2 regions of the Marinomonas sp. TI.3.20 genome follow, and region 1 is predicted to be linked to the other one. Evidence: predicted binding sites of a transcription regulator. Region 1 holds the regulator's gene; the other holds the start of a gene.
The links. The regulator FliA, encoded in region 1, starts transcription of late flagellar genes. The targets are predictions, from matches to a motif close to CTAAAGTTNNNNNNNNNNCNGCCGATA.
Positions count from the first base shown of each region.

Region 2: V6259_RS05280 (flagellin N-terminal helical domain-containing protein) is a predicted target of FliA. The motif match lies at 12,675-12,701, and genes of this name have one in related genera.

Region 1 covers NZ_JBAKAS010000014.1:72,298-85,618, reverse strand. Annotated here, with positions in the region: gene fliR (flagellar biosynthetic protein FliR) at 1-782, shown strand, start outside; gene flhB (flagellar biosynthesis protein FlhB) at 775-1,911, shown strand; gene flhA (flagellar biosynthesis protein FlhA) at 1,951-4,071, shown strand; gene flhF (flagellar biosynthesis protein FlhF) at 4,171-5,472, shown strand; gene V6259_RS14155 (RNA polymerase sigma factor FliA) at 5,571-6,308, shown strand; gene V6259_RS14150 (chemotaxis response regulator CheY) at 6,364-6,744, shown strand; gene V6259_RS14145 (protein phosphatase CheZ) at 6,754-7,542, shown strand; gene V6259_RS14140 (chemotaxis protein CheA) at 7,554-9,743, shown strand; gene V6259_RS14135 (protein-glutamate methylesterase/protein-glutamine glutaminase) at 9,773-10,837, shown strand; gene V6259_RS14130 (flagellar motor protein) at 10,837-11,574, shown strand; gene V6259_RS14125 (OmpA family protein) at 11,567-12,415, shown strand; gene V6259_RS14120 (ParA family protein) at 12,485-13,258, shown strand; gene V6259_RS14115 (chemotaxis protein CheW) at 13,268-13,321, shown strand, end outside.
Region 2 covers NZ_JBAKAS010000003.1:222,336-240,627, forward strand. Annotated here, with positions in the region: gene V6259_RS05215 (DUF1249 domain-containing protein) at 1-357, opposite strand, end outside; gene V6259_RS05220 (NUDIX domain-containing protein) at 563-1,180, opposite strand; gene V6259_RS05225 (DNA-3-methyladenine glycosylase I) at 1,318-1,875, shown strand; gene pseB (UDP-N-acetylglucosamine 4,6-dehydratase (inverting)) at 2,017-3,006, shown strand; gene pseC (UDP-4-amino-4,6-dideoxy-N-acetyl-beta-L-altrosamine transaminase) at 2,999-4,186, shown strand; gene pseF (pseudaminic acid cytidylyltransferase) at 4,183-4,893, shown strand; gene pseG (UDP-2,4-diacetamido-2,4,6-trideoxy-beta-L-altropyranose hydrolase) at 4,910-5,887, opposite strand; gene pseI (pseudaminic acid synthase) at 5,884-6,903, opposite strand; gene V6259_RS05255 (motility associated factor glycosyltransferase family protein) at 6,912-9,020, opposite strand; gene V6259_RS05260 (hypothetical protein) at 9,010-9,303, opposite strand; gene fliS (flagellar export chaperone FliS) at 9,303-9,737, opposite strand; gene fliD (flagellar filament capping protein FliD) at 9,768-11,210, opposite strand; gene V6259_RS05275 (flagellar protein FlaG) at 11,254-11,673, opposite strand; gene V6259_RS05280 (flagellin N-terminal helical domain-containing protein) at 11,738-12,619, opposite strand; gene V6259_RS05285 (flagellin N-terminal helical domain-containing protein) at 12,975-13,862, opposite strand; gene V6259_RS05290 (HD-GYP domain-containing protein) at 14,069-15,625, opposite strand; gene flgL (flagellar hook-associated protein FlgL) at 15,651-16,943, opposite strand; gene flgK (flagellar hook-associated protein FlgK) at 16,948-18,292, opposite strand, start outside.

The DNA of each region.
Region 1 (13,321 bases):
TGCTTGAACTTAATCCTGATCAGTTAATAAATCTTACGATTAGCTTTTTGTTGCCTTTTTTCCGTATTGGTGCCTTTTTCATGGCGCTGCCTTTGTTTGGTAGTCGGCTGGTTAATGCTAGAGTGCGAATCGCTTTTTCTTTTCTGATTGCTATTATTATTACACCAGTCATCCATGTTCCTCCTTATGATCCTGTATCACCCGCTTTTATTGTGTTGATTGCAGAGCAGTTGGTGATTGGTTTTGCGCTGGGTTTTGTTATCACTATCTTGTTTCAAGTGTTTTCTTTAGCCGGTCAATTAGCGGCAATGAAAGCGGGCCTTGGTTTTGCTATGTCGAACGACCCAGCCAATGGCGTTTCTGTTGCCACAATGGGGCAGTATTATGTGTCTATGGTGGCGTTGGCGTTTTTAGGAACTGATGGCCATTTGGTGATGATTGAATATTTGGCTGAGAGTTTTACCTATTGGCCTATTGGTGGAGGCTTTGACAGTCAGCATTATTGGCAGTTGGTATCACTGGGTGGTTGGATGTTTGAAAAAGCCCTATTGGTTGTATTGCCTCTCGCTATTGCTGTTTTGGTCATGAACTTTGCTTTTGGGGTGGTGGCCAAAGCGTCCCCTCAATTGAATATCTTTGCGTTGGGCTTTCCTGTCATAATGCTATTTTCTTTGTTTTTTTTCTGGATAATGTTGAAAGATTTTTTGGATATTTATCGTTTGTTTTTTCACGAAATAACCAGTTGGATGAAAGACACATGGGGGATTCGTTTACATGGCTGAGAACGAAGACGGTAGTGAAAAAACGGAAAGTGCCAGTGGTAAGAAACTTGAAGATGCTCGAAAGAAAGGCAATGTAGCCCGTTCGAAAGACCTTAGTGCTGCCTTGTTGCTTATTATTGCGTCAGCGACTATTTATGGAACAGGTGCTTATCTAGCAGAGGACCTTGAAAAGGTTTTTCATTTTAACTTTGTTATTGAGCGGCAAGATATTTTTAACTATGGGCGTATGATTTTTCATCTCTATAGTTCTATTGTTTCAGTGATGGATTCGATGGTCGTCATGATGGCTATTCTAGCCGCCGCTGGGATCATTGGTAGTATTGGATTGGGTGGGCTTAACTTTTCTTGGGAGCCATTAATGCCCAAGCTGAGCAAGATGAATCCTATTACGGGATTAAAGCGAATGTTTTCAGTTCAGTCGCTTGTTGAGCTGCTCAAGTCCATTGCAAAAGTAACGCTCGTTGGTACAGTTGCCACTATCGTTATTAATCACTTTTTGACAGAGGCCCTAGGGCTGCCATTCCAATCTATTCAGCTGGCCATTTCTCATGGTGTCAGTATTGCTATTTGGTCGTTTGTTTTTATTGCGCTGGCTTTAGCGTTGATTGCCGCTATAGATGTGCCATTTCAGGTCTGGTCCCATAAAGAAAAGCTCAAAATGACCAAGCAGGAAGTCAAAGATGAGTACAAACAGCAAGAGGGTGATCCCCAAGTAAAAGCGCGAGTTCGCCAATTGCAGCAACAAGCCGCTATGAATCGAATGATGACAGATCTTCCTGAAGCTGATGTGATTATTACCAACCCGACTCACTTTTCTGTGGCGTTAAAGTATGATCAAGAGGGTGGCAAAGCACCAGTTATGCTGGCAAAAGGGGCTGATTTCATTGCATTGAAAATACGTGAAGTAGGCAACCACTACGATATCCCTGTGATACAATCGCCGACGTTAACTCGGGCTATTTTTCATCATACTGAAATAGGGGAAGAGATTCCTCAGGGCCTGTTTCAGGCGGTTGCGCAGCTGTTAGCTTATGTTTATCAACTGCGAAACGTAAGAAATGGGGCGCCTCGACCAGAAGTTGTGCCGAATTTAGATGTTCCAGATGAGTTTCAATGGGACGGTAATTGATTTACTCAATTGGCTTTTTAATTTTAGTGGGATATTTGTGTGAGTTTTGACCGTCAAAAAGTGACAGGACAATTTAAGGATGTAGTTACTGGGCATTTAGGCATCCCCGTCCTTCTTCTGTCTCTTTTGGCTATGATGGTGTTGCCCATTCCTGCCTTTCTTTTGGACGTATTGTTTACGTTCAATATTGCTTTGGCCATCGTTGTTCTGCTGGTTTCTATCTATTCTCTAAGACCTCTTGATTTTGCTGTTTTCCCTACGGTTTTGTTGGTTTCTACTTTAATGCGGTTGGCGCTTAATGTGGCTTCGACTCGAGTTGTTTTGCTTCACGGGCACGAAGGGCCGGACGCCGCAGGTAAGGTTATCCAAGCATTTGGTGAGGTCGTTATTGGCGGCAACTATGTGGTTGGTTTTGTGGTGTTCGCTATTTTAATGATTATTAACTTTGCGGTAGTTACTAAAGGTGCAGGGCGGATTTCAGAAGTAAGTGCTCGCTTTACTTTGGATGCGATGCCCGGCAAACAGATGGCTATTGACGCTGACTTGAATGCCGGCATGATTGATGCTGATCAAGCCAAAATTCGACGTTCTGAAATTGCTTCAGAAGCTGAGTTTTACGGTTCCATGGATGGTGCCTCTAAATTTGTTAAAGGTGACGCTGTCGCCGGATTGCTTATTCTTGGTATTAATATTATTGGTGGTCTTGCCATTGGTATGGCGCAGCATGATCTTTCTTTCTCTGAGGCCATTCAGCGTTATTCCCTATTGACCATTGGTGATGGTTTGGTGGCGCAGCTACCTTCTCTTATGTTGTCGACAGCCGCGGCCATTATGGTGACGCGAGTCAACGAATCTGGCGATATGGGGACTCAAATTGTCACCCAGATGTTTGGTTCTCCAAAAGCGCTTTATGTGGCAGCGGCAGTACTCACCGTTATGGGTATCGTGCCTGGGATGCCACATTTTTCTTTCTTATCTTTAGCTTTTGGGTTGGGTGGTTTTGCCTATTACCTCGAATATCGTAAGAAGCAAAAAGCACTTTTGGGTGTGAAAAGTTCTACCAAACTTTCGTCAACAGATACGGCGCCTTCTTCAGAATCTAAGGATTTAAGCTGGGATGATGTCGCACCCGTAGATATGTTAGGTTTGGAAGTAGGTTATCGTTTGATTCCCTTGGTTGATAAATCTCAAGGAGGAGAGCTGCTTGCTCGTATCAAAGGCGTGAGGCGTAAGCTTTCCCAAGATCTTGGTTTTCTTGTGCCTAGTGTTCATATTCGCGATAACTTAGATCTAATGCCTAATGCATATCGAGTGACGTTAATGGGGGTGAGTCTGGCTGAGGCAGAAGTGCACCCAGACAAGGAGTTAGCCATCGATCCTGGTCAAGTCTTTGGTGTTGTTGATGGGATTGCCGGAAAAGACCCCTCGTTTGGCTTAGATGCGGTATGGATTGACCCTAAAAAACGAGATCAAGCACAGACCTATGGTTATACCGTAGTGGATGTGAGTACGGTTGTTGCTACCCACCTGAATCAGATTATGCATAAGCATGCCTATGAATTAATTGGTCATGATGAAGTGCAGCAGCTTCTAAGTTTGCTTAAACAATACAATCCTAAGTTAGCAGAAGAGCTGGTGCCCAATACGATACAGTTGAGTGTGCTGTTGAAAGTCTTGCAAAACTTATTGATCGAAGGTGTTCCGTTACGCGACATGCGTACGATTGCTGAGGCAATAATGGGGGTTCAGCCTAAAAGTCAGGATCCTATGGTGTTGACGGCAGCTGTTCGAACCGCACTTTCGCGGATGATTATTCAAACGCTAGCGGATGGTGTCGAAGAGATTCCTGTTCTTACGCTCGACCCGCAGTTAGAAAAAATGCTCATGCAGACGGTGCAGCAGAGTCAGCAGTCTGGTATCAAAAACGAAGAAGCATTAATTCTAGAACCCAAAATGGCTGAGCAGTTGCAAAGTTCACTTAAAGAGTCGGCAGAGCAGCAAGAAGCCATGGGGAATACACCAATTTTGATTGTTTCTGCGCCTATACGCCCTATGTTGGCGCGTTTTATGCGATACGGAATGGTAAATATGTCGGTTCTGTCCTATCAAGAAGTGCCTGATCATAAGAGAATTACAGTGGTCGGTGTGATAGGTCAATAATCCGTATTGATTGTAATGATTAACTCTCTATATTTATCAAAATCTTTCGGGTAAGCTATGGATTTGTAAGAAAAATAAACTAGAAGGATTGTAGTATTCATGCAAATTAGGCGGTTTCGAGCACCCGACATGCGTCAAGCTATACGGAAAGTCCGTGATGCTGTGGGCCCTGACGCGGTCATTTTGTCGAATCAACGCTTAGCAACGGGTGAAATAGAGATCGTTGCAGCATTGGATTATGATGGTTCTATGCCTTCTAGTCTGGTTGAAAAGAAAGTGTCAGCGCCTTCTCCTCGCTCGACTCCAACTCAGCGAACCGATTCTAATCAAAATCCAAGTGCGGATTATTTTGAGCGAATTGAAAGAGCAAAGCAGCACACTCCTCCTAAATCAAATTCTTCCGACTTTGCTTCTAAAGAAACTTCTTTCGAAATGCCACCGCTGCAAGGTGATCAAGAAGATCCTGCAGTTGAAGAGGCATTGTCGGTAAAAAATAGCGCAAATACTCGCCAAATTCATGAAATGGAACTTGAATTGCAGCATGTTCGTCAGATGTTAGAGAAACAAACGTTAGCGAATTCAAAAACCAAAATTAAAACTAATCCGGTTGAAACGGAAGCGCGGGAAAAGTTAAAACGATTAGGGCTTTCTGAAACCGTGATATCACGTCTTTTAGATGATATTGATTTAAAAGGTCGCGAGGATGACTGGAATAGATTATTAGCGCATTTAGCAGATTATATACCGGTAAGATCTAATGCCGCGGAGCTGCATGGTTGTATCGCTTTCATGGGGCCAACGGGCGTTGGAAAAACGACTTCTATCGGCAAAATTGCTGCACAGCATGTATTGAAATATGGTCCAGGTAGTGTTGTTCTGGTAACAACAGATACTTATCGAATTGCCGCCCATGAGCAACTGCGTACATTTGGGCGAATATTGAATGTTCCCGTTGAAGTAGTGAACGAATATTCTGATTTAAATGAAGTGCTTGCGAAGTATTCTGATTATTCCCTAGTACTGGTTGATACTGCTGGTATGAATCCGAGGGATTCTAATTTAGAGCGCCAATTGTTAATGATGAAACGTGCTCGTGCAGGTTTAAAAAAATTGCTCGTATTGCCTTGTACAAGCCAAAGACAAGTGTTGAAAGCCGTGATCGATGTTTACTCTCAGGTTCAATTAGACGGTTGTGTATTAAGTAAGCTGGATGAATCGGCGTCGCTGGGAGAAGCCATTAGTGTCATTATTGAAGAAGGGCTGCCTGTTGTTTACATTGCAGATGGACAGCGAATTCCCGATGATATCGAACCAGCAAGAGCACATAACTTAATTAGTCGAGCGGTCTACACGTCAGAGCATTACAGTCAGCTTTATGGCGCACTAAAATACGGTAGTTAGTAAAATGATGTTATTACATTAAGCGCTGAGGCGAAGTATGTAGTACAGTTCTTATATGTTTAGATTCAAATAGTTAAAGGTTGCTTACGCTACAACTTATGCAGACCAAAAACGGATATCACACATACGCAAAAAAAGCGACATTGTCAGTTGACGCCATTGTTGAACAATACGGTTATTTGGTGAAAAAGATTGCCTATCACTTATTGGCGCGTTTACCCAATAGCGTAGATGTGAACGATTTGACGCAAGCGGGAATGATGGGTCTTATAGAAGCCTATAAACGATTTGAATCGACGAAAGGAGCGAGCTTTGAGACTTACGCTGGTATCCGTATTCGTGGTTCAATTATGGATGAAATTCGTAAAACGGATTGGGCTCCTCGTTCAGTAAGGCGCAATGGTCGTGCTGTTTCTTCTGCTATACAAGAATTAGAAGCTAAAGCTGGTCGTGATGTGACCGATATGGAAATAGCGGCTCACATGGATATTAGCATTGGCGAATACCATGAAATGATACATGCCTCAATGGCAACGCAGTTGTTTAGCTATGAAGAAATAATTGAAAGTGATAATGGTGTATTAGACAGCGTGCCGTCGAATATAGAGAGTACGCCATACGCGATGACTGAAGAAAGCGGTTTTCAAGGTCAGTTAGCACAAGAAATTGATTTGTTGCCGGAAAGAGAGAAATTAGTATTGTCTCTTTATTATAACGATGAATTGAATTTAAAAGAAATTGGCGCTGTTTTAGGTGTTAGTGAATCAAGAGTCAGTCAAATACACAGCCAAGCTGCGATGCGGTTAAGAGCTAGATTAAGTGACTGGCAGGACTAAATTATGAGCTGTGAAATATTACCTTTAGGTTGTGGAGGATGCATTGGATAAAAACATGAAAATCCTGATTGTGGATGATTTCTCGACAATGAGACGTATCATCAAAAACCTATTACGGGATTTGGGATTTACGAATACGGTTGAAGCGGACGATGGAACAACCGCGTTACCGATTCTTCAAGCAGGTTCAATTGACTTTCTGGTGACAGATTGGAATATGCCTGGAATGACAGGAATTGAGTTGCTTCGAGCAGTAAGAGCGGATGAAAAGTTAAAAACTATTCCGGTTCTTATGGTGACGGCAGAAGCAAAACGAGATCAAATTATTGCGGCTGCACAAGCTGGTGTAAATGGTTACGTTGTTAAACCTTTTACAGCCGTAGCCCTCAAAGAAAAAATTGAGAAAATATTCGAAAGAATAGATGCAGCGAAATAAGGACTTTAAATGTCAAAGAAATTGGAGGCTGGCCTAGGCGATTTTGAAAGCTTAGTAAAAGACGGCGCTGTAGATCTTTTAAATTATCTTGAAGCAGGCAATTTTAGCGGTGCTATCAGTGTAATACAGGAGTTAAGTGACGCCCGACATAAAAGTTTTTATAAAGAGGTAGGAACATTAACTCGTAGCCTCCATGATGCCATTCGAGACTTTCAAGTTGATTCGGTTGATTTAGCGGTAGAGGGAAGCGTGGGTGATTCTGGAACCAAAATCACTGACGCTTCTGATCGTTTAAATTATGTCATCGAACTAACGAATTCTGCTGCAAACAAAACCATGGACATGGTAGACAATAGTCTGCCAGTTGCCAATGAGTTAAAAATCCAGGCAAAAGACTTGCGAAAAGATTGGAATCGCTTAATCCAAAGAGATCTAACTCCTCAGGAGTTTCGTGAGTTATATAAGCGTATTGATACCTTTCTACAGTATACCGAGAACAGTGCCACAGCTTTGCATTCCAACCTCAACACCATTCTTCTTGAGCAAGGTTACCAAGACTTAACCGGTCAGGTTATTGCTCGAGTAAATGATCTAATTCGAGATGTAGAAGAACGCCTTGTACATCTCGTTGCTGTTGCGGGACGCGTTGATAGTATCTCCGGAATTGAATACGAAGAGAATGTGCCTGAACACGATGACACTCGTGGGCATGGACCGGCTATTAATAAACAAAATAACCCTGAAGTACTAAATAGCCAAGACGAAGTAGACGACTTGCTATCAAGTCTTGGTTTCTAAAGGAGCTGGGGATGAGTTTCGAAGTCGATGAGGAAATTCTGCAAGATTTTTTGGTAGAAGCTGGAGAAATTCTTGAACAGCTTTCCGAACAATTAGTGGATCTAGAGCAAAATCCAGATGATAAACAATTGCTTAATGCAATTTTTCGTGGATTTCATACAGTTAAAGGCGGTGCAGGTTTCCTTCAACTCACACCGTTAGTTGATTGCTGTCATTATGCTGAAAGTGTTTTTGATATCTTGCGTAATGGTCAGCGTCAAATTGACTCAGATTTAATGGACGTGGTGTTACAAGCATTAGATGCTGTTAATGAAATGTTTGATGTTGTTCGAGCTGGCGGTGAGCCTGAGCGTGCAGACCCAGATTTGATTAAGGCATTAAGTGCTTATGCGGTACCACCAAGCGCAAACGAAACATCAGCGGTGCAGGTCGACGAAATAAAAGACACTGTGGCAGCCAATGATAATGCAGCGCCTGATGATATTTCCGATGATGAGTTCGAGTCCTTACTTGACGCACTAGAAGGTAATGACACCTCTTCTTTAGAGCATGGTACGCCTGTGTCAGAAACACCATCTTCTGATGAAATCACAGAAGATGAATTTGATGCACTACTTGATCAGCTACATGGTTCAAGTGCGCCTGGCGTATCTTCTGAAAGCCCTTCGGAAGATCAGACGATATTACCCAACTCTGATGACATTACGGATGACGAATTTGAGAAATTACTTGATGAACTTCATGGTGGAAAGGCGCCTAGTCAAGTAGGTAATACTGAGCCCGAAGAGACTGAAAATAATCCGCCTATTGGTGGAGAGTCAGAGCTAATTACCGACGATGAATTTGAGTCATTACTCGATAGCTTACATGGTAAGGGTCAAGCACCTAAAGTTACCTCCGATGATGCTGACACTAAGGCGAATTCACCTCAGAAGAAAGCAGAGAAGGTGACGGCTCCTAAATCGGCACCTAAAACGGCACCAAAGCCAGCGCCAGAGGTGGTCAAAGAAAAAACGACACATACGCCCGTTACTCAAGAAGCAACCGTCCGAGTTGATACCAAACGACTTGATGACATTATGAATATGGTGGGCGAACTCGTTTTAGTTCGAAACCGATTAGTACGCTTAGGTCTTCAAAGTGAAGATGAGTCAATGGGCAAAGCTGTCGCTAACTTAGATGTAGTGACTGGCGATTTGCAAAACGCGGTGATGAAAACGCGGATGCAACCTATCAAAAAAGTATTTGGTAAGTTTCCTCGTGTAGTGCGAGATCTTGCTCGTACTTTGAAGAAAGAGGTTAATCTAGAGCTTCGAGGGGAAGACACAGATTTAGATAAAAATCTTGTCGAAGCCCTTGCTGATCCGCTTGTTCACTTGGTGAGAAACTCAGTAGATCACGGTGTGGAAACACCTGATATACGCGAGGCGAGTGGCAAACCACGAATTGGACATGTTGTTCTTTCAGCAGAGCAAGAGGGCGATCATATTCTGTTGTCCATCGAAGATGATGGCGCGGGTATGGATCCTGATGTGCTTCGTCGAAAAGCGGTTGAAAAAGGCATTATGGATTCAGATGCTGCGGAGCGTTTGTCTGATGAAGAGGCATTTAATCTAATCTTTGCTCCTGGCTTTTCCACTAAAACTGAAATTACTGATGTATCGGGGCGTGGCGTAGGGATGGACGTTGTTAAAACGAAAATTTCTCAGCTAAACGGTACCCTGAAAATTCAATCAGCCTTAGGGCATGGTTCGCGCTTTATTATAAAAGTGCCACTTACCTTAGCCATTATGCCAACGCTGATGGTAACGTTATCCGATCAGGCGTTTGCGTTTCCTTTGGTTAGTGTTAATGAAATTTTCCACTTAGATCTACAGAAAACAAATGTTGTAGATGGCCAGCAAGTAGTGGTTGTGAGAGGTAAGACGCTTCCAATCTTCCATCTGAAGAGTTGGTTAATAAAAGGTGCTACGACAGAGGTTTCACCAAAAGAAGCTCATGTGGTGGTGGTCCAAGTGGGTACTAATGAAGTGGGCTTTATTGTTGATCAATTAGTTGGTCAAGAAGAAGTTGTTATCAAGCCATTGGGTAAAATGTTGCAAGGAACGGTGGGGATAGCAGGTGCAACAATTACCGGTGATGGCCGTATTGCATTAATACTAGATGTACCGAGCATGCTTAAAAGCTATGCATCAAGGTAGATGATGTTTTCATTTAGGAGTAGCTATATATGCCGGTAAAGGTTCTGGTCGTTGACGACTCAGGGTTCTTTCGACGTCGTCTCGTTGAAATTTTCGAGGCTGATCCTAGGCTAACAGTCATAGGGACAGCAAATAACGGCCAAGAAGCGATTGATAAAGTGCAGTCTTTATCGCCTGATGTAGTGACAATGGATTATGAAATGCCTGTTTTAGATGGTATTTCTGCTGTATCCAGCATCATGAAATTGAAGCCTACACCCGTTTTAATGTTCTCTTCTCTAACGCATGAAGGGGCCAAAATCACACTCGATGCATTAGAAGCGGGTGCGGTTGATTTTATGCCAAAGAATTTCGAAGATATTTCTCGGGATTCAGCCGTGGTGAAACATGCATTAGTTGAAAGGGTTCTTGCTGTTTCTCGAACTCGATTAGGTAGGGTAAAAGCTCCTGTTCAACCTTTGGCGCCCAGAATAGCGCCAAAACCAATCGTGACAGAGCGAGGTGTTATTATCCCTCGTTCGCGAAAAAGAGTCAGTTTGGTCGCGATCGGAACTTCAACAGGAGGGCCAATGGCGCTTCAAGTCGTTCTTAGTAAGTTGCCAAAAGATTTTTCAGCACCCTTGGTTGTTGTTCAACATATGCCAGCCGCGTTTACAGGCGCCTTTGCGGAGCGACTTAATAACCTTTGCCAAATAACTGTAAAAGAGGCAAAGGATGGCGATCATCTTGTACCTGGCGTTGCTTTACTAGCACCAGGAGGAAAGCAAATGATGGTGGACCCTCGAAATGGTGGGTGTGTTCGTATTTTAGAAGGTGATGAACGGCTTAATTATAAGCCATCGGTTGATGTTACTTTTGGTTCTGCGTCTAAGTGCTACCCTGGAAAAGTGCTTTCAGTTGTGATGACTGGTATGGGTGTTGATGGTCGAGAAGGTGCTCGAATGTTGAAAAACACTGGGTCAACGGTTTGGATACAAAGTGAAGCGTCTTGTGTTATCTATGGCATGCCAATGGCGATAGAGAAAGCCAATTTAGCCGATGATATCATTGACCTTAATCATATTGGTGAACGTATAGCTCGTGAGGTCTCTTAGTGGATTTTGTGACTCTAGCAGGATTGCTGCTTGCCTTTAGCTCTGTATTTCTAGCAAATTGGCTAGGAGGAGGAGAGATCGTACTTCTTCTTAATTTACCTTCTGCCATTATTGTCATTGTTGGGAGTATTGGTGCGACCTTAATGCAGAGCAGTATTCAAGATGCCTTAAGAGCATTTTACCTCGCTAAATGGAGTCTTTTTCCACCGATTCATGATTTTTCTTATGCAAAAGCGTTTTTAATCGATTTAGCTCAAAAGGCACGACGTACCTCTTTATTTTCTTTAGAGTCTGAGATTTCTTCCTTTTCCAATCCATTTGCCGCGCGTGCTTTGCAAATGGCGATTGATGGCACTGACCCTGAATTACTTGCAGACCGCTTGCATGATGAAGCGAATCGCATTCATGATAAGCGAATGGCTAGCGTCAGCTTTTTAGAGTCAATTGGGAGCTATGCGCCAACGTTAGGTATCATGGGGTCGGTGCTTGGTCTTATCCAAGCCATGGCGAACTTAGATAGTCCTACTGCTTTAGGGCATGGTATCGCTGTTGCTTTTGTCTCTACACTGTATGGGCAAGGGTTTGCTAATTTAGTCGTGTTTCCAATTGTTAAAAAGTTGTCCTCTTATGTTGATCAGGAGCTGCTTTATAATCAGCTTATTATTGACGGAGTTCATGGGATCGCAACAGGAAAACATCCTCAGAGATTAGAGGTTGAGTTGAATAGTTATGAGTGATGATGTCCCTCATTCATCACGTCGCCGACGAGTGCGTAAAAGCAAACCTGCGAGTGCGACACAAGGGAGAGATCGTTGGATCTTATCCTATGCTGATTTCATTACGTTATTGTTCGCTTTTTTTGTTGCCCTTTATTCTATCTCCCTCAAAACACAAGGCAATGACAGGCGCTTAACAGAAACCCTGAATGGTGTTTTTGAAGCAGTACAAAAGTCTGTTAAGCCTATTAATATTGGCCAACCTATTATCGGTGATCCTAAAGATCAAGACGTGGTTAATGCTAAAGCTATTCCTGCAAATCCACCTAATATGGAAGAGAAAGTGCAGAATCCAGTTTCTGCCACAATCACTCCTAAGTCGACTATTTATGATCTATTGAATAATACGATTAATAACGATTTTAAATCTCTTCAAAAATCTGGGCAAATCTCTATATCAGAGTCACCACACTGGATTAATTTAGAGTTGAAATCCGCTTTGTTGTTCGGCGCAGGAGAATATCAGCTTACGAATGAAGCGGTAGCTCTATTGATTGTTATTAGTAATATTTTGAAAAGCTACCCAGCGCCCATTTTAGTGGATGGCAACACTGATAACCTTCCTGTTACCTCTAATCGTCTGATATCCAATTGGCATTTATCAAGCTTACGAGCATCCTCTGTGGTCGATGAGTTGGTATATCGCGGTGTTAATCCGAAACTAATTGCGCCTATTGGCTTTGCTAGTGAGCACCCTAAGGTTCGCAATACAAATAGTGAAGCAAGGCAGCAGAATCGGCGAGTTGTGCTACGAATCAGTAAAACGCAAGCGGGCAATCTTTATGATTACTTGTTTAAATAGATAGTTACTGTATATGATTGCAAGAAAGTAGTAAGCAAAATAACAGTATAGGATCTCTAGGGAGTCAGAGTGCACATTTGGGCAGTGGCAAATCAAAAAGGTGGAGTGGGCAAAACCACCACAGTGGTTACCTTAGCTGGCTTATTGGCAGATGCCGGAAATAGAGTGCTAATGATCGATTTGGATCCGCACGGATCGTTAACAAGTTATTTTCGCTTCGACCCCGATACAATAGGACACAGCGCATACGATTTATTCCAAGTAAATGGGAAAATCCCCGAATCGCTCCCCGCTCAATTGGTCTTAGAAACGGGTCATCCTAACCTTTCCCTGTTGCCGGCTTCTACCGCATTGGCAACATTAGAAAGGCATGCCCAAGCACAAGGTGGTATGGGATTGGTTATTTCAAAATCACTCGCGATTTTATGGGAAGACTTCGACTATGTTTTGATTGATAGTCCGCCTGTTTTAGGTGTGTTGATGATTAATGCATTAGCGGCTTGTCAGAAGTTAATTATTCCAGTGCAAACCGAGTTTTTAGCGATTAAAGGTCTGGAGCGTATGGTGCGAACGCTGACCATGATAAATCGCGCAAGAAAACGCCCAGTTCCTTATATTATCGTGCCAACATTATTTGATAGAAGAACTCAGGCGTCAAATAAAAGCTTACGCAGTATAAAAGACACATACGACGAATTAGTATGGCACTCTGTTATTCCTATTGATACAAAACTGAGAGATGCGAGTACCGCTGGTGTTGCGCCTTCAGCATTAGATGCTAATGCTAGAGGGGTTAAAGCTTATAAAAGTCTAATTAGTTCTTTATTAAATCCGGCGGACTAGATCACAGTTATGAAAGATTTAAAAACGAAAGACAGTACTATGACTGGCCCGCAATTAGCGGTA
Region 2 (18,292 bases), on a different contig from region 1:
ATCCCTATGGTACATATCATCATTAGGATAAGGGTAGCTGCCACTAAACTGCCGATGCCCATCGGTAATTTCGGCAATTTTCACATCATGATACAAACGAATATTCATCGACAGTTTGCTTTCAAAAAGGAGCTTGTTTTTACCTTCTGGGCCAAACTCTAAAGCCATCTCTGATGTGAAGCGACTTTCTTGACCAAGCACCAAACGTAATCTGCTTTCATGATCGCCGACACTGTGAATCGAAAAATCCCATACGCTTTCCTCTTCGTATCCACGAATCAGCTTAGCCACACGACGATAATTTAACTCGCCGAGCAGCTGTAAGCTGGATAAATCAGGTACGTACTGTTTTGACATTTTTTGCATTACCTCGACCATTTTTGCGAAAAATATCCTTCTGTTAGTGTACTTTTCAACAATATTGCATTTGATTTCAATCGCATAAGAAAGATATTCATTGCCTTTATGGCACAATCATTTAGATTCCTTTATCGTGTCAGTATAGGTTAAATCAAGTAGATCGCGGCTCTAAACTCTTTTTTTTACGGTAGAACGACCTCTGTCATTCCCAACGATGCACTAATTTAGCCTTGTTTAAGGCGAACCATTGCAGACCCATAATAGTGCTGGCGTTTTCTACATCATGATCAAGCAGTGCAACCGCTTCATCCGCACTCATAAGATGAAGCCGTATGTCTTCATTTTCTTCATCCAAACCGTGAGTACGGTTCACATCCACACGACTGGAATCAAATTCGCCTGCATACATACGCAGGTATTCTACTAATCCACCTGGAGAAGGAACAAACTTAAACATATATTCAAGCCTCTTTACCGTGACTCCCGCTTCTTCAAATGATTCACGACGAGCAACGTCCTCATCGGCCTCCCCTTCTTCTACCATGCCAGCGACCAGCTCTATCAACCAAGGCGATTCACTTTTTGGTAAACTTGGGCGAAACTGCTCAATTAACAATATTTTATCTGCAACAGGATCAAATAATAAAACACAGACCGCATCACCACGCACCATCATTTCGCGTGTCATCGGCTGACTCCATTCGCCATTAAATTTCTTGTGTCTTAGTGTCAGCTTATGCATTTCAAAAAAGCCTTTATAAACGCATTCATCTTGAATGACATCTACATCTTTCTGGCTATAAATTGGTTTAAAGCTCATTGTTCTTTCTCCTATTTATGAACGATTTAACCTCTCAGGTCACACTCAGCCACCTGGCACTCTGGATAAACGTAAAATCCAGATGACGCTATCAAATCAACAAGGTATGCTAATTTCCTTATTGAGGAGATAAGTTGATGGAAACCGTTCGCTGTGATTGGTGCCTAGGTTCACCAGAGTACATTCAATATCATGATAATGAATGGGGTAAAGCCGTCTATGATGACCAAAAATTATTTGAGTTTATTGTACTAGAAAGCGCCCAAGCAGGTCTAAGTTGGATAACTATTTTACGCAAGCGCGACGGCTATCGATCCGCCTTTCATAACTTCAACCCACAACAAGTCGCTAACATGACGACACAAGATGTGGATCGCCTGGTGCTAGACCCGACCATTGTTCGTCATCGTGCTAAAATCGAAGCCACTATTTCGAATGCCAAGGCGTTTTTAGAAATCATTAAAGAACATGGCTCTTTTAGTCAGTATTATTGGGCATTTAGCGGTAACAAAGTCATCGTGAATCAGGTACTTACAATGCAGGACATTCCTGCTATCACGCCTCTTTCAACACAGATAGCTAAGGACATGAAAAAACGTGGTTTTCGATTTTTCGGTCCCACAACCTGTTACGCCTTCATGCAAGCCACTGGCATGGTCAATGATCATCTAGAAAACTGCATCGCACGTTATTAACAAAACGACATTCAGAGTCTTGATTTTATTAATGTTTTCCTTTGGCTTGCCGATAATATTTTAAACATTATGCTCGCTGCAAATAATACAAACACCATGTAGCAGACGACATTCACACTTGATTGGTTTGGTATTGATTCCATGTTTAACAACAAAAGTATTCTTATCACCGGCGGTACCGGCTCTTTTGGGCACCAGTACGTCAAAACACTGTTGGCGCTATACAATCCAAAGCGATTAATCATCTACTCGCGTGACGAGTTGAAACAATATGAAATGCAGCAAGTTTTCGATGCGCCTTGCATGCGTTATTTCATTGGGGATGTGCGTGATAAAGACCGTCTGACACAAGCCATGCGTGACGTAGATTATGTTATTCACGCAGCAGCACTCAAACAAGTACCGGCGGCTGAATACAATCCAATGGAATGCATTAAGACCAACATTCATGGTGCAGAAAATGTCATCGCCGCAGCCATTGCCAACGACGTCAATAAAGTCATTGCTCTTTCTACCGACAAAGCAGCCGCACCGATCAACCTCTACGGTGCAACCAAGCTGGCCTCAGATAAACTCTTTGTTGCGGCCAACAATATGGTCGGCCAAGGACGCACTCGCTTTTCAGTCGTTCGCTATGGCAATGTTGTCGGCTCTCGCGGTTCCGTCGTACCCTTTTTCCAAAAATTGGTTAACGAAGGGGCTGAGAGTATCCCTATAACTCATCCAGACATGACTCGATTCTGGATCACTTTGCCAATGGGCGTGGACTTTGTTTTAAACAATTTCACACGCATGCATGGCGGCGAAATTTTTATTCCCAAAATACCATCGGTACGCATTATTGACTTAGCGGCGGCGTATGCGCCCAAGGTACCAACCAAAGAAGTGGGCATTCGGCCTGGTGAAAAGCTGCATGAAGTCATGTGCCCTACTGACGATTCATTCCATACCTTTGAATTTACCGACCATTACGTAATTGCTCCCAGTATTAAGTTTTTCCAAGATGAAATTCGCTTTGATCGCAATAAAACAGGGGAACAAGGTGTATTAGTTACGCCAGGGTTCGAATACCAATCAGGCAGCAATCCTCACTTTTTAACCGTAGACGAGATCCGCACCTTCGATGAGTAATCCAGGTTTTATTCCCTATGGTCGACAATCCATCAGTGATGAAGACATTGCGGCCGTTGTTCATGTTCTAAAATCCGACTACCTTACCCAAGGCCCTGTAGTCAGTGAGTTTGAACAAGCCATTGCTGACAAAGTCCGTGCCCAATACGCTGTAGCAGCCAACAGCGCCACTTCAGCCCTGCATTTGGCTTGTCTCGCTTTAGGAGTAACCTCCGGAGATCGTGTTTGGACATCGCCAAATACCTTTATCGCTTCAGCCAATTGCGCCCGCTACTGTGGTGCAGATGTAGACTTTGTGGACATCGACCCTCAGACCTACAACCTTTGCCCAATACAACTCGCCAAGAAACTTAAACTGGCAAAAATCCAAAACACCTTGCCTAAGGTGGTTATTCCTGTTCATTTCGCGGGCCAATCTTGCGATATGCAAGCGATCCATACGCTCTCAAAGCAATATGATTTTGCTATTCTCGAAGACGCGTCCCATGCTATTGGCGGAACCTATCAAGGCCAACCTATTGGCGATGGTCGCTTCAGTGATATTTGTGTGTTTAGCTTTCATCCCGTCAAAATAATTACGTCTGGTGAAGGAGGTATGGCCGTTACGAACACCCTTTCTCTTGCTAAACATATGCGCACTCACGCACAACAAGGCATAACTAAATCATCCGAGGAACTCTCTCAAAATCCCGGCGACTGGTATTACGAGCAACAAACATTGGGCTTTAATTATCGTATGACAGAGCTCCAAGCCGCATTAGGGCTATCTCAACTGTCTCGCCTAGATGAATTTATTGAACGTCGCCATGATCAATTTCAGCATTATCAACAACTACTCAAAGATTACCCTATTACTTTGCCGTATCAGGCGGAAGGAAATTACTCATCTTTGCATTTGTTTCCAATACTGCTGCCTAACATCAGTAAAAATGCCAGGAAAATGGTCTTTGATATTTTACGACAAGCTGGCATCGGCACCCAAGTTCACTATATTCCAGTGCATACTCAACCTTATTATCAAGCTTTAGGTTTTAATGAAGGTGATTTCCCAATCGCCGAAAATTACTACGCCCGAACACTGAGTCTGCCCATTTTTGCAGAGCTCAGCAAAGAACAGCAAGAGCGAATCGCATTACTCTTGAAGCATGCATTAATTACCAGCCAAGTGATGCCGACATGAGTCAAAAAGCGGCTCCTTATCGCGTTGCTATTATTCCTGCTCGTGGCGGCTCTCAGCGTATTCCTCGTAAGAACATTCGCTTACTCAATGGCAAACCATTGATTGCTTATTCTATTGAAGCCGCCCAAGCGAGCCAGCTATTTGAACGTATTATTGTCTCGACGGATGATGAAGAAATTGCAGAAGTTGCACGCTACTATGGTGCTGAAACACCTTTTTTTCGCCCAGATGAGCTATCCGATGGTATTACTGGCACCACACCGGTAATGCAACACGCATTACGATTTTTAATCGAACAAAATCAGACACCGAGCGAAGCTTGTTTGATCTACGCTACCTGCCCACTTTTACAGGCTAGTGACATTCAAAATGGTTTTCAGGCATTAGAAGGCGCTAGTTTTTGTTTTTCTGCCACCACCTTTGATTTTCCTATTCAGCGTGCGCTGTGCTTGAACAACAACGGTAAACTAGCCGAGCTATTTCCCGAACACATAAATAAACGCTCACAAGATTTAGTGGAAGCGATTCATGATGCTGGACAATTTTATTGGGCAACAACAAAAGATTGGCTAGATGATGGTCATATCTTTGGCGAAAAATCCAAACCTATTATGCTGCCAAGACATCGAATTCAAGACCTGGATACAGAAGAAGATTGGCTGCGTTTAACTCAACTGATGACACTTTACTCTCAACAGACCAAATAGCGACCACAGAGACAAACTAGCCAACTAAGCCATTAGTAACTACATTGGCCACTCGATCAGCTCCGTTACTATCGACTAGCGACATAGCAACGCGTCTCGACTCTGTTAACCATGATAAATCAAACCATAGCTGTTGCGCCTGATATACCAATTTCTCGACCTGCTGTGCACGCTGCGCACTAGACACATTCTCCAACCTCACTGACTTACACCAACCCAGAGGGACATGCTGCTCTAAAGAACGCGTTTGATTGTCTGCCACTTGAGCAAAAATCGTTGGAACCCCCATCGATGCAAGCTCAAACAAGGTGCCACCTGCCGCAGAGATCGCTAATTTGGCTTGGCCCATCAACGGCGTAACCTCTGCTAACCCTTTGCTTATATTGACCTTATGTTCCGCTGAAAACGCTTTCACCGCTTCTGCATTCGCAGCATTTTCACCTAACAAAACGTGTATTTTTTCTAGGGGGAATTCATGACGTTGTAAGCTTTTCAAAATCGGTAACGTCAGTGTTAAAGGGTCTGTTCCACCCAATGTAATAAGAAGCTTTTCTGGCTGATAGAGTGTTTGATCAAAAGTCGAAAATTCAGGTCTCAACAGTGCAAACCTAGGTCCTGTTAATGGCTCAAGTATAAGATTTGAGTATTCTTCATGTAGAGGATTTAAGACCCATCGAGCAGGAAAAACACCACGATCATTCATATCATCTAACACCAACAAGTTAGGCTGGTGTTGATACAACCTCTGAATGTCGCTTGCTTGATATTGATAATGATCTAGTACAACAAGATCGGCCTCAGCAGCCAAAGTAAGGAAGGCTTGCTCATCATCAATGTGCACATCATTCGACTCCGAAAAAGCACAACACGAACGATGAACAACAAATTGGCATTGCCAACCAAGAGCTTGAAATGCGGAAATAAGTGCCTGACAACGCACCCGATGCCCCATGCCAATTTGGACAGAAGCATCCGCACGTATCAGTGCTTTCATTCCATAAGATCCCAAAGTAATGGCTGACCTTTTTGTACATCGGATAAAAGAACTCTACCCAACACGTCAGGCCAATGCTTTGGCGCTAAGCCGAGCGACGGTCGAATAATTTTCAAATGCTGATCAGACAAAATCGTACCGGAAGGCAAGTCTTGCGTAATATAAATAGAACGGCGATATTTTTTAGCCATTTGCTCCGCATCTGACCCACCGTAAACCACGCTACCCAATGCCGCTTTCGCACTACGACATGCCTCAACCAAAGCCTTCATTTCACTAGGCTCCATAGAGAACGCCGCATCAACACCACCCGCATTACGATCAAGAACAAAGTGCTTTTCAATCACCGTTGCACCTAATGCCGTAGCAGCAACAGAAGCACCGATTCCCTGCGTATGATCAGACAAGCCAACCAAACAGCCCGTACGCTGTGCTAAATCCGCCATAGTCGCTAAGTTAGCGTCCTCTATTCTAGCGGGGTAAGTACTGGTGCATTTTAGTAAAGTAAGAGGGTTATTTCCGATGGCACGAATTGCCGTAATAGCCTCTTCTATCTCTTCAAAGCTGGCCATGCCCGTAGACATAATCATCGGTTTGCCCGTTTTGGCGACGGCTTGAATCAAGGGAATGTCTGTCATTTCAAACGAGGCGATTTTGTACAAAGGCACATTAAGTGTTTCTAGGAAATCCACTGCGCTCAGATCAAAAGGAGAGCTAAATGCCACTAAACCTAATGAGTTAGCATAATCAAATAAAGGCTTATGCCACTCCCAAGGTGTCAAAGCCTTAGCGTATAAATCATATAGGTTTGAGCCATGCCACAAGCTATCACTCTCAGAGACCATAAACTCATCACGACGAACATCTAACGTCATAGTATCTGGCGTATAAGTTTGCAACTTAATCGCGTCGACACCAGCTTCTGCAGCGGCTTCGATCATGGACTTTGCTAAATCAAGATTCTGATCATGATTGCCAGACAATTCAGCAATAATAAAAGGAGTGTTTTCAAACATGAGTAGAGTTAACCATTGTAAAAAGTAATAAGATGATCATTTCCCTGATCAACAAAATCAGAAGCTTGCTGCACGAGACTCGGCATTTCTTCTAGAAACTCGCACCAAACAGAAAATATATTTTGTGCTCGACGTACCGCTTCTGCCTCATCGTCATACTCAAAAATAAATTTAATTATTAAAAAAGCGGAATAAGTAAATGAACCAATCAGTAAGTCTTGTAAATGTTGGTGTACGCTAGCCTTTAAGAACAAAATAGATCGATGATGAGACCACAGCAAATCACACACCGCTTTTCGTGTCGTGACATTTTCATCCCAACCTTGTTGCAATAATTGAGTGACCTTACGAAAATCATCCACTGAAAGGAGCATTTCTGGGGATTGATTTAAAATGCTATCAGGCGGTGTTGTAAAAAAAGCTTCATCCAATAAATCAATAACATGCTTATGATCAATTTTAGGGTCGCAAATCATCACATCGTCCGCTTTCAACGGCTCAACACCTTCAATTTTAGCGCCATCAGACAAATTATAGCTATTAAAGCCACGACGTTTATTAAGCTGTCGAGTTAACGATTCTAATTGAACTCGGGAGGTTTCCATTATGTTCGTGGCATAAATAACACCCCCGAAATTCCCCTCTCGCTCAATTAACGTAGCGTCTTTAAAGGTTTGAAAACCAGACTCTTTTCCATCTTTATAATAACCACTGTGGATAGAGTGATGACTGCCTTTATCCTTAAAACCATTATCCACCCCTAGATAATAGACATGGTTAAAACCAAATAATTGAGTGTAAGACAAGGCTAAATTTGCAACGACTGGGTTACAAAAATTAAGCTGCACATACTCTTTAGTATCACCTTGAGCGCGAGCTTGATTCAGAATAAGTGAGGTAATGGCCTCGCCTGGCTTCATCCCCATGCCTGATCGCTTAAAGTACTGAAAGTACTCAGGATGCATCACATCAACAGACAATCCCCAAATTTGATCGAGGTATTCTTGATCTAAAAATAAGAACTTATCAACGGTTTGCTTCATACGCTCAATATCCACATGAATATCTGGCGTAATACCTAATTTACTTAACGTATTAATCGTTGAGCCACAGCTAATCAGTAAAACTTGATCTCGAACCTCTTTAACTAGCTCTATACCTTGGTCCAATGAGGGTCCGTTCCCTAAAATAAAAACCGGGATATCAGCTACCCATTTAGGCAAAGCATCACGACCTTTAAATTCAGCTAATCGTGTATTCGGCAAGGAACGTAGCCCTTGAGCAATACCAATTAGGGCATCATCAAAAAAACCCCATCCCATCACTTGGCGAGCATAATGTTTTTGAAAGTAGGAAATAGCTTGATCATTTTCTGGGCTACTGTAAGCCACATGCAAAAACGTTTCAGGGGCCATAAAATAACCATTTTCAGCCAACTGAAGAATGTATTTTTCAGTAAACTCTTCCGGTTCTACACCAAGGAAAAAGTGAATTGTACGGCCATCGCCATTGAAGTTTTCTAGTATTGGCTGCCAATCAATGGCAAATAAAGAATAGTAAAAATAGTCTAAATCACACTCATACAAATAAAGGTGCTTTATTTCTCGTTTCGCCAAAAAGGCTTCAAGTTGATAGCCCAGTTCTATACCGAAAAAAATAGCAGAACCAACAAACGAAGATAATCCCTTTTGCTTCTCTAAACCTTGTTTCTGCTGTTCGATAACATCCATCATTTTGTTGCTATAAAATACATGACGGCTTGGATGACTATCGGTTTTATCAAGGGTTAGAAATGTTTTATTAGGCGATTGAAGTGAAGATAGTATTTTACGCTCAGATTGCGCTCTTGGCTCTTGAGAAAAAAGCGGGGAAGACACATCTTCTCGAAACAAATTTAAATCACCACACGCTTCCATGTAGATATGCTTTTTTTTCGGTCGATAGTTTATGAATTCTTCGTAAATATGAGGCATAACATTAGCAAACAACGTCATGTTCTTCAGATAGCGCTCAGTGAGAACCTGATCATGCTTTTTAATACGCTCTAAACCTTGTGAAAAAAGCGCAATGAACTCTTCAGTTTGTTCAATTGAAACCGGTGTATCCTCATTTAGCATGCTTTACGCCTTCATACTGGCTAACACCTTTACGTGTTTTTGTTGACTGGAAAAGTTGCTCTTGCATGGTTACATGCACAGCTTGAACGAGATCAATGGCTTGTTGATGAAGGGTAATAAAACGTTTGATGTATAAATCGTTTTTCTCATCACCTGATAGCTCAATAGTACGAATTAATGCATCATTTTCCTCACAAAGGCGCAGCACTTCTTCTATCTCTTTGTCAGTGACACTTCTTTCTAGCTTATCTGCCAATGCATGTAGGCAAGCTATATCTAGCATTAAACAGTACCCATCCGAACTTGGTTTTTTTCTTCATAAGCTCGCTGTTTATCCGCATCAGAAATCTGATCCCAGGCCCCTTTAATTTGTAAAATAAGACCAATTACTTCATCAAGCAGAGAGACATTTTTAGTCACACTAGCTTCATTGATTTGAACAGTCATATAGTCATAGAGAGATTCTAAATTATCTACAAGCTCTGGGTTTACCGAGCGATCTAAAGAATCTCGCAAGCTATTAATAATTTCAACTGCATTGGTTAATGCTGCCGCTTTTCCTTCCCAATCAGATCGTTCGATGCAACCTTTTCCAAGTGCTAATCGCTCTAATGCACCTTGCATTAATAGCTGAATAACTCGGTGAGGATCTGCTGACGCCAAATCAGACTTTAAAGAGTCTTTTTTATAAGCATGAATCCCTTTTTTCTCGTACATACACAAACCTCATTTTTACGGCTTAAACGCTTATTTCATTTGGCCTAACATAGTATTCAAATAGTTTCCTTGGGCCTTCATATTAGAAAGTTGAGAATCTAGATGAGAAAATTTATCGCGTAAAGAGTCTTCATATTTTTTCATACGCCCTTCATAGGCTTGTAATGTTTCTTCCGTATTATCTTTTGACTTCTGAATGGAATCTTTGAGCGCACGGCTCATTCCCTCTCTGCCGGTATAGCTATTCAGCAATCTTTCCAAAGAAGAGGCTAGGCCACCAGATCCAGTAAATAATTTAGGCAACTCATCATAATTAGTACTAACTGCTTTATCGAGTTTCGCTTCATTCAAGCTTAACGTTCCATCACGGCCCATTTTCAGGCCTAGATCAAAGACAGTACTCAGTTTCCCCGTATCAGAATGGCTCAACATAAAGCTACTCGACATAGATGATTGCAAATTACGAACCATACTATTGCCATTAAGAACAGAACCTTTAGCGGCACTCTTTCCTAAAACGCCAACGAGATCGTTATAAGAAGAGACAAAACTTTTAATCGTCTCTTTGACCGTTTTCTCGTCATAGCTAACTTCCACCTTAGTTGGCTTAGTGGTAAGCGCTAACGCATCAATAGACAAACCTGATACAGCTTTATCAAACGTATTACTGTTATTACTGATTTGGATGCCATCGACAGTAATAATTGCATCTCGCGCATTATCATTAGGCGACATCACCATACCCGCTGACAAACCTTCAGTAGATACGCTATCTAAGGATAAACCACTGCTATTTAGTGGTGCTTTTTCCACGGCATCTTTTTCATCTGCGGTTAACGTATCTGAGATTGGTAATTTAGCGAGAGGGTCTGGAGTATTCGAGATTTTTAAAGAGTTTCCATCCCCTTCTTTCGTTGAAGTAATGGTAAAAAACAAACTTCCTTTGCCATTATCAACCAAGTTTGCCGACACTCCAAAATTATTTTCGGAACTGTTAATTTGTTTTCTTAGTTGAGATAACGTTGTACCAGGAGGCACATTAATCGTAAAAGAGTCATCTCCTGCACTCAATTTTAGCTTTCCACCGCGCGCAGTTATTACCTCGTCGCTTGAGCTAAATAATCCTGGTGCGGATAAAATACGACTACCTTTTGCGGTTTGATTCACTGCAATTTCATAGGAGCCATTTGAAGAGTTACGATCCGCAGTGACATCAAGAGATTTTTTATCATCAGGTTGATCGATCAAAGCATTGCGTCCAGAAAAGAGCTTGCTGTCGTTAAGTTTTTCCACAGAAGATTTAAAAGTGTCGATTGCTGATCCAACAGATCCTAAAGCAGATAGCTTAGAATCATAACCATGAATTTTATCTTGATACAGCTTAACTTTGCTATCTCGCTGAGCGCTCACCATTTTTTTTACGAGTGAATCTAAATCAATCCCAGATCCAACACCCAATGAGCCAACCGGCATAACTACTCTCCTGATATTTCAAATCATTACTTAAACCGACAAATCAAACCTTACTGTTTACCAAGGTACCCTTAAAATCACTTAACTGATTCATAATATCATCGATTCGGTCAGACATTTTTAAAAAATCTTCTGTCGGGATTTGGCGGACAACATCTCCGGTTGATTGATCGACAACCTTAACAATATTTTTCTTGCCATCTTCCGTTGTTTCAAACGACAAATGAACATTTAATTGAGCCATTTTTTTATTCATTTCTTCAACATGGCTAGGTTCAATTTTGACAGACCCTTTTTGACCTTGAGAAGTATTACTATCCATCTTATTGGTATCGGATAAAGTTTGGATAACTTTAGATTCGGTTTGCTGACGAGTACGGAAGTTATCTGATGTTCGTTGTTCTTGCCTAATAGGCACACTATTAAAAGCTTGTTTAGAAATATCACTAGAACTAATTGACATACTTCAAGTCTCCTATAAACATACAAAGCTGAGGCATCACCTCAGCTTCGTATCTATGCCAAAACTATTTCAGTAAAGACAGCGCTGTTTGAGGGCGCTGATTCGCTTGTGACAAAATAGATGAACTAGCTTGTTGCAAGATCTGTGCACTTGTTAATGAAGCCGTTTCTTTAGCGAAATCTGCATCTTTTACTCGTGAACGAGCGGCTGATACATTTTCCGTAATGTTGCTCAAGTTATTGATTGTTGAACCAAAACGGTTTTGGATCGCACCCAATTCAGCACGCTTACTATCAACTGCTGAAATCATGCTATCCAGAACACCGATCATGCTTTGAGCATTCGCCATTGAGGTAACAGATGCAGTAGATACGCTTACCTGAGAGGTTGCTTGGCTAGACAAACCAGACATTGTAAAACCATTGTTACCAGCGAAATCAATAGAACCTGTTGCGCCGGCTGTTTTCATGTTGAAGCTGATTGTTTGGTTAGCATCCGCCCCTACTTGGAATACACCATCGTAAGTACCATCCAACAAGTTACGACCACCGAAAGTAGTGTCTGACGCTACACGGTTGATTTCTTTAGACAATTGAGACATCTCTTGCTGCAAAGCAGAACGATCTTTATCTGTATTAGAACCGTTTGCAGACTGCAAAGACAAAGTACGCATACGCTGTAGCATATTTGTTGTTTCGTCCAATGCACCTTCCGCAGTTTGTGACAAAGAAATACCATCGTTCGCGTTACGAACCGATTGATTCAAGCCATTAACCTGAGAAGTCAAACGATCCGAGATTTGCAAACCTGCAGCATCATCGGCAGCACTGTTAATGCGCTGACCAGAAGACAAACGCTGGTAAGCCGTGTCTAACGTTTTTCCTGAGTTCATCAATTGACGCTGAGCGTTAAGTGATGAGGTATTCGTATTTACGTAAAGAGCCATATATAGCCTCCAAAGGTTTCAGCAATTCCTGCAAAAAAGCAGTACTCGTCCTTCATATCGACGAACATCTGAAAGTCTTTAGTATTTTATGGCAAATATTTACCTTAAGCTGGCAATAAGCTGCCAGAAAAAAGGATTAAAATCACCTAAAACATTGAAAAGCATGAACTTTATTTTATTTTTTAATGTTTTATTATTGTGTAATCTTATGAATTTTAGGTATAAAAAAACCAGACGATAGATACCTCATCTGGCTTAAGGCCGCCTCTAGGAGCGAGAAGTGGCTAAGTTTCAAAATAACATTCGAAACAAATAAATAGAGCAACACAGAACATGCCGCTCTAATTGTATTTAATTAGTTACCCAACAGTGATAAAGCCGCTTGAGGACGTTTATTCGCTTGAGCAAGAATACTACTGCTGGCTTGCTGAAGAATTTGGGCACTGGTTAGTGATGCTGTTTCTTTTGCAAAGTCTGCATCTTTGACTCGAGAACGAGCTGCTGACACGTTTTCTGTTATATTACTCAAGTTATTAATTGTAGAGCTAAAACGGTTCTGCACCGCACCTAACTCAGCACGCTTAGAATCTACCGCTGCAATCATAGTATCCAACACTGAGATCATACTCTGAGCATTGTTTACACTTGAGACAGATGCGGTTGAAACAGATACTTGAGCTGTTGATGCATTTGCAGACAAGCCCGACATAGTAAAGCCGTTATTAGTCGAGAAATCGATAGAGTTGGCTTTACCACCAGACTCCATAGTAAAACTAATTGTTTGATTGGCATCGGCACCCACTTGGAAGACACCTTGATAAGTACCATCCAGTAAATTACGACCACCAAACGTAGTAGTATCCGCTACACGGTTTATCTCTTTAGATAACTGAGACATCTCTTGTTGAAGAGCTGAACGATCTTTATCTGAGTTAGATCCGTTTGCAGATTGAATAGATAAAGTACGCATACGCTGTAACATGTTGGTTGTTTCATCCAACGCACCTTCTGCTGTTTGCGCGAGAGAAATACCATCGTTTGCATTTCGTACAGACTGGTTTAAGCCATTAACTTGTGATGTCAAACGATCACTGATTTGTAAACCTGCTGCGTCATCCGCCGCACTATTGATACGGTGACCAGATGACAAACGCTGATAAGCTGTGTCTAATGTTTTACCAGATTGCATCAACTGACGTTGAGCATTCAAAGAAGATACATTTGTGTTTACGTATAAAGCCATTTTTTCTCTCCTAAAGCATAAAAATTTGGAAAACAACCATTTGATTTAATTAGTTATTTGGTTGCTTTGCCTCTATGATTAATTTATCGGCACAGCCTCTCACAGCTTTAATTTTTTTTGGAATTATTTTGATTTTTTACAACAACAAGAAAGGCAGCAAAGAAAGATAGAAGAAGAATAAAAAAACGATAGAGAAAAATTCTTTATTAAACAAGGTGATTGATAAATTGTAACCCAAACTCTTGGGCATCGACCTCTTTTTCAACAACAACACTCACACTCGCTTTAGAAACATCAATATCTGTAGATGCAATAAAAGCTTTGTTATTTAGACTGTATACTTGACGTATTAATGCAGGCTGAAAGTCGCCATTAAGCGTCAAAACGAAACCAACCCGCCCATTAGATAAAGCGACGCAGGAACCAACAGGAATCTTGCCAAGACTTTTCAAGAAAACGGCCAGTAAATTTTTATCAAACGCCAAACCTGCCTCATATATGAGCTGACGCCTCGCTTTAATAGGACCCATGGATCCTTTATGCACCTGTTCAGAGGTCATTGCATCATAAGCATCTATAATAGCTGCAACCTTACCATAGGTCGAAATTTCATCACCCTGTTTACCTTTAGGATAACCAGCGCCATCCACTCGTTCATGGTGATCTAACAACATATGATAAATAACTTTAGGAATATCATTCGAACGCCTAATTATTTGCTCACCCAATTGGATATGCTTACGAAATAAATCAAATTCGCCAGATGTCATTTTTGATGTTTTATTAATAAGGGGGGTAGGCAGACGAAAGCGACCTAAATCAAATATCAAAGCACCTAGTGCAATCACTACTATATAAGAATCAGATAATTTCATAGCTTTGGCAAAATGCAAACCAAGAACAGCCATTCCCATCGAATGCTGCTCTAAATAAGAAGAAGCGTCCTTAATATGCCGAATAGCCATCAAGGCGTGAGGATTTCTTGTATAGGATTCAACAAGGAGAGTACAGAACCTTGTTAATCCTACGATATCAAGCGCATCTCCTTGCTTAAAACGCACAACTTGCTCAAGCAGTAACAAATGCCCTTCTTCAAATAACCTAAGAGCGGTTAATACTTCATCATTAAATGAGACCGGCTCCTTATTTATATCTAATATAGGTTTATTCTTAACGACTCCCTTGGCAGAAACAGAGTGCGCAAGAGATTGCCTCTCTATATTTTCAGATGACGAATTAGCGGGTGCTTTTTCTATATTCCCAAGCTCAAATTGTTCCATCCTCGCTTTATAAGACAAAATATAGTCTCGAGTATTGTCGTTTAACTCTTGTCTAAAATATTGAAATAAATTTTGCCCACTAATCGACTTTTCTCGCCACTCCTTGGAAGTAAGCCCTTTGTGCAATGCCTTTAAGCTGCGAACAGGCTTGCCAGCGGCAATAGAAAAACACAACAAAAGAAAGCGTTCTTGAGCATCGTACAAACGTTCATGCCGAGTATTTAATAGTTGATCATCATTGAAATAAGGATCGAATGGAAGCATTTCACTTTCAAGGACGGTACGCACTTCATCAAGCGCTAGCTGACGTAAGGCGATACCAACAATACGTTCTTTTCTACCGTAATTACGAATAAGTTTTTTAGCACGTGGGTGATCAATAACGGCGTCTTTTATCTTGAAGCTTTCGAGTATTTCATCTATATCAAAATACCCTGAGCTAATATTAACGCCAAAACATGATTCTATTTGAAATGATGACATTTCTGATCACCTTGAGAGTTCAGCATTAGATTTTATTAAACAAAGATAAATTACTAACCCGAGTAAAAAGTTTTTGCGAAGACGTTAACGCCGTCTCTGCCATTGAAAGCTTAGTGGCCGCTGACCCCATATCCAATCCAGCCACTCTATCCTGGGCCATTACATTAGATAATTGATTTGCAGAACTAAATTCGCCTCGTTCAGACAAGGTATTTAATCGCGACCCGACCTCAGAACGCCCTTCACCGATAGATGCTTGAGTATTAACAATACTCACTTGAGCATTATGAAAGGCCGCTTCTTTTTCATCTGCTGTCGTCGTTTTGTCACGCAACACAGAAATAGCATCTTTAAGTTGGTTTAATACGTTGTCTCTTTTAGGTGGGTTTAAAGACACACCTATTGTAGCGCCTGGCGCACCCTTAATAACAAATGACATGCCATCGACTATCAACGGCTGCCCTGGATCATAAGAACCTGAGGCAATCACCTTACCTGACGTGTCGATTAACGAATACTTTCCTGGAGGACCTGAATAAAATGGTATTTTAGAATCACTTTCTAAATTCTTTTCTATCGTTGCTTGCGGATCCGTTGTCCCCGTTAAAGGCGTGGTAGTAAGGACGAAATTATTAGCAACACCGTTTGTCGCGCTGTAATTTTTACTAAGAAAATCAGTAAAATCTCCCTCGTCATGTACTTTTGCACTTAAAGAAACATTCCCAGTCAGCAAGGTTGCTTTAAAATTATTACGAGCCCAAACATCTTGAAAAAGATGTTTGCCGGTATCGTTTATTGGGATTTTTCTATTCTCTGAAATTTGAGAAAATTTCTGCCCTTCATTCCCCGTCCAATCGTAATGTCCATCAGGCTTTAACGTAAACGCAGGATTTTTAATATCTGTTCCCGCAAAAATATAACTACCATCAGCGCTTTTTGAATTCATCAAATCAGCCATTGAATCCACCATTTTTGACACCTGTTCGGTGATGGCATTCAAATCTTCTTGCGTATTGGCCGTATTTTCTGCCTGGATAAACAACGTTCTAGTGTCATCCAACAATCCATTTAAGCTGTCTAAGGCCACTTCCTCATACTCAAGATGACTTTTGGCCATTTTCATATTGCCATCGTATTGCTTGAGCTGACTATTGCTATTCTCATACTGTAAAACCTGCCCAGTACCTACTGGATTATCGCTAGGCTTTACAATACTTGTCTGCTCAGAAATTTTGTTCTGAATATCGAGATAACGATCATTCGCTTTTGAAATCGCCCTACTAGACTGTCCATAAATTAAGTTATTTGTGACTCTCATAAACCTACCTCACAGCCCCTAACAATGTATCGAAGGTTGTTCTTGCTGCTGTAATAACTTGCGCTGCTGCAGAATAAGATTGCTGGTATTTCAATAAGTTCACCGCTTCCTCATCTAAACTAACACCTGATATTTCATCACGCCTTGCAACACTCTGATTCATGACAACTTCGCTAGATTTTTTATTCGTATCCAGAGTCGCTGTCTTACTACCAACAGAGGTAACTAGGTCAGAAAAAGACTCCGCTAGAGTGGATTTACCGCCCACTAAAGAGCGATTTTGCAAATCAGCCAACTGCAAACCATTAAAGTTATCGGCAGGACCAAGATCTCCCATACTCATACTAAATTCATCACCTGCTTTAGGAGCAGATGTAATAGAGACATCAAAACCTGCTTCTTTTGCTAGGCCAGCCTTCCCTAATAGATCTTTGAAATCTTGCGCACCATTAACCGAAGAAAGCACGTTACCTTGACCATCACGCACTTCGTAAGCATCATCGGATGTAAAATAAATACTATGAGGAGCAATCGGATAGAGTTCACCGTTTCCTGAAAAAGCAGAGCTATTCGGGTCCGTATTTGTAACCGATGTAACACTCAATGTGGCATTCGATAAATTACTTGGGTTCGTTTTAACACCCACCGGAGCACTCAACGCAATACCATCACCATTTTTAGCTGCAAGTTTTAAACTGCCAGCAGCGCCATCCGTTGGTGAGAAGCGATAAACATCCTGTAACTTATAATCACTTAAATCCCCCAACCGAACACTCATGCCAAGGCCGTCGAGCTGAAAATAACCATTTTTATCTGGTTGAGCAGTACTTGTATCTAAAATAGCAGACTTACTAGTCAGCTTTCCGTTCAAGTCAAATACCTTTACCATAAAATGGTTATCATCCGTTTTAGATAACTCATAATCCCCTAAAGAGAGATCTGCAGACTCACCACTTGTGACGCGGACAGCAATGTTACTGGCCTTACCGACATTTTCAGAACCTGCATGAACCTTAATTTCGCCAAGCTGAAATAAACCTTTACCAAAACTGCCATTAGCATCCAAACCCAATGAATTTTGTTTATTCATTGCATCAGCAATCGAAATAGCGCTCTGCCCTAAAGTCCGATCACTTTTTTTCGCAAACTCTGACTGATAATCAACCAATCCACCAATAGATCCACCTAAATGTTCGGTTTTAACGCCGACAGTGTACTTTCCAAAATCAATAAAAAGTTTTTTCTGATTTGGGTCATTCGGATCTGGAATTGTTTTAAGTACAGTCGATGTTTTGTCCATAACAAGCGGCTGACCATTCGCCAAATGAACCGTCATGACACCGTTATCT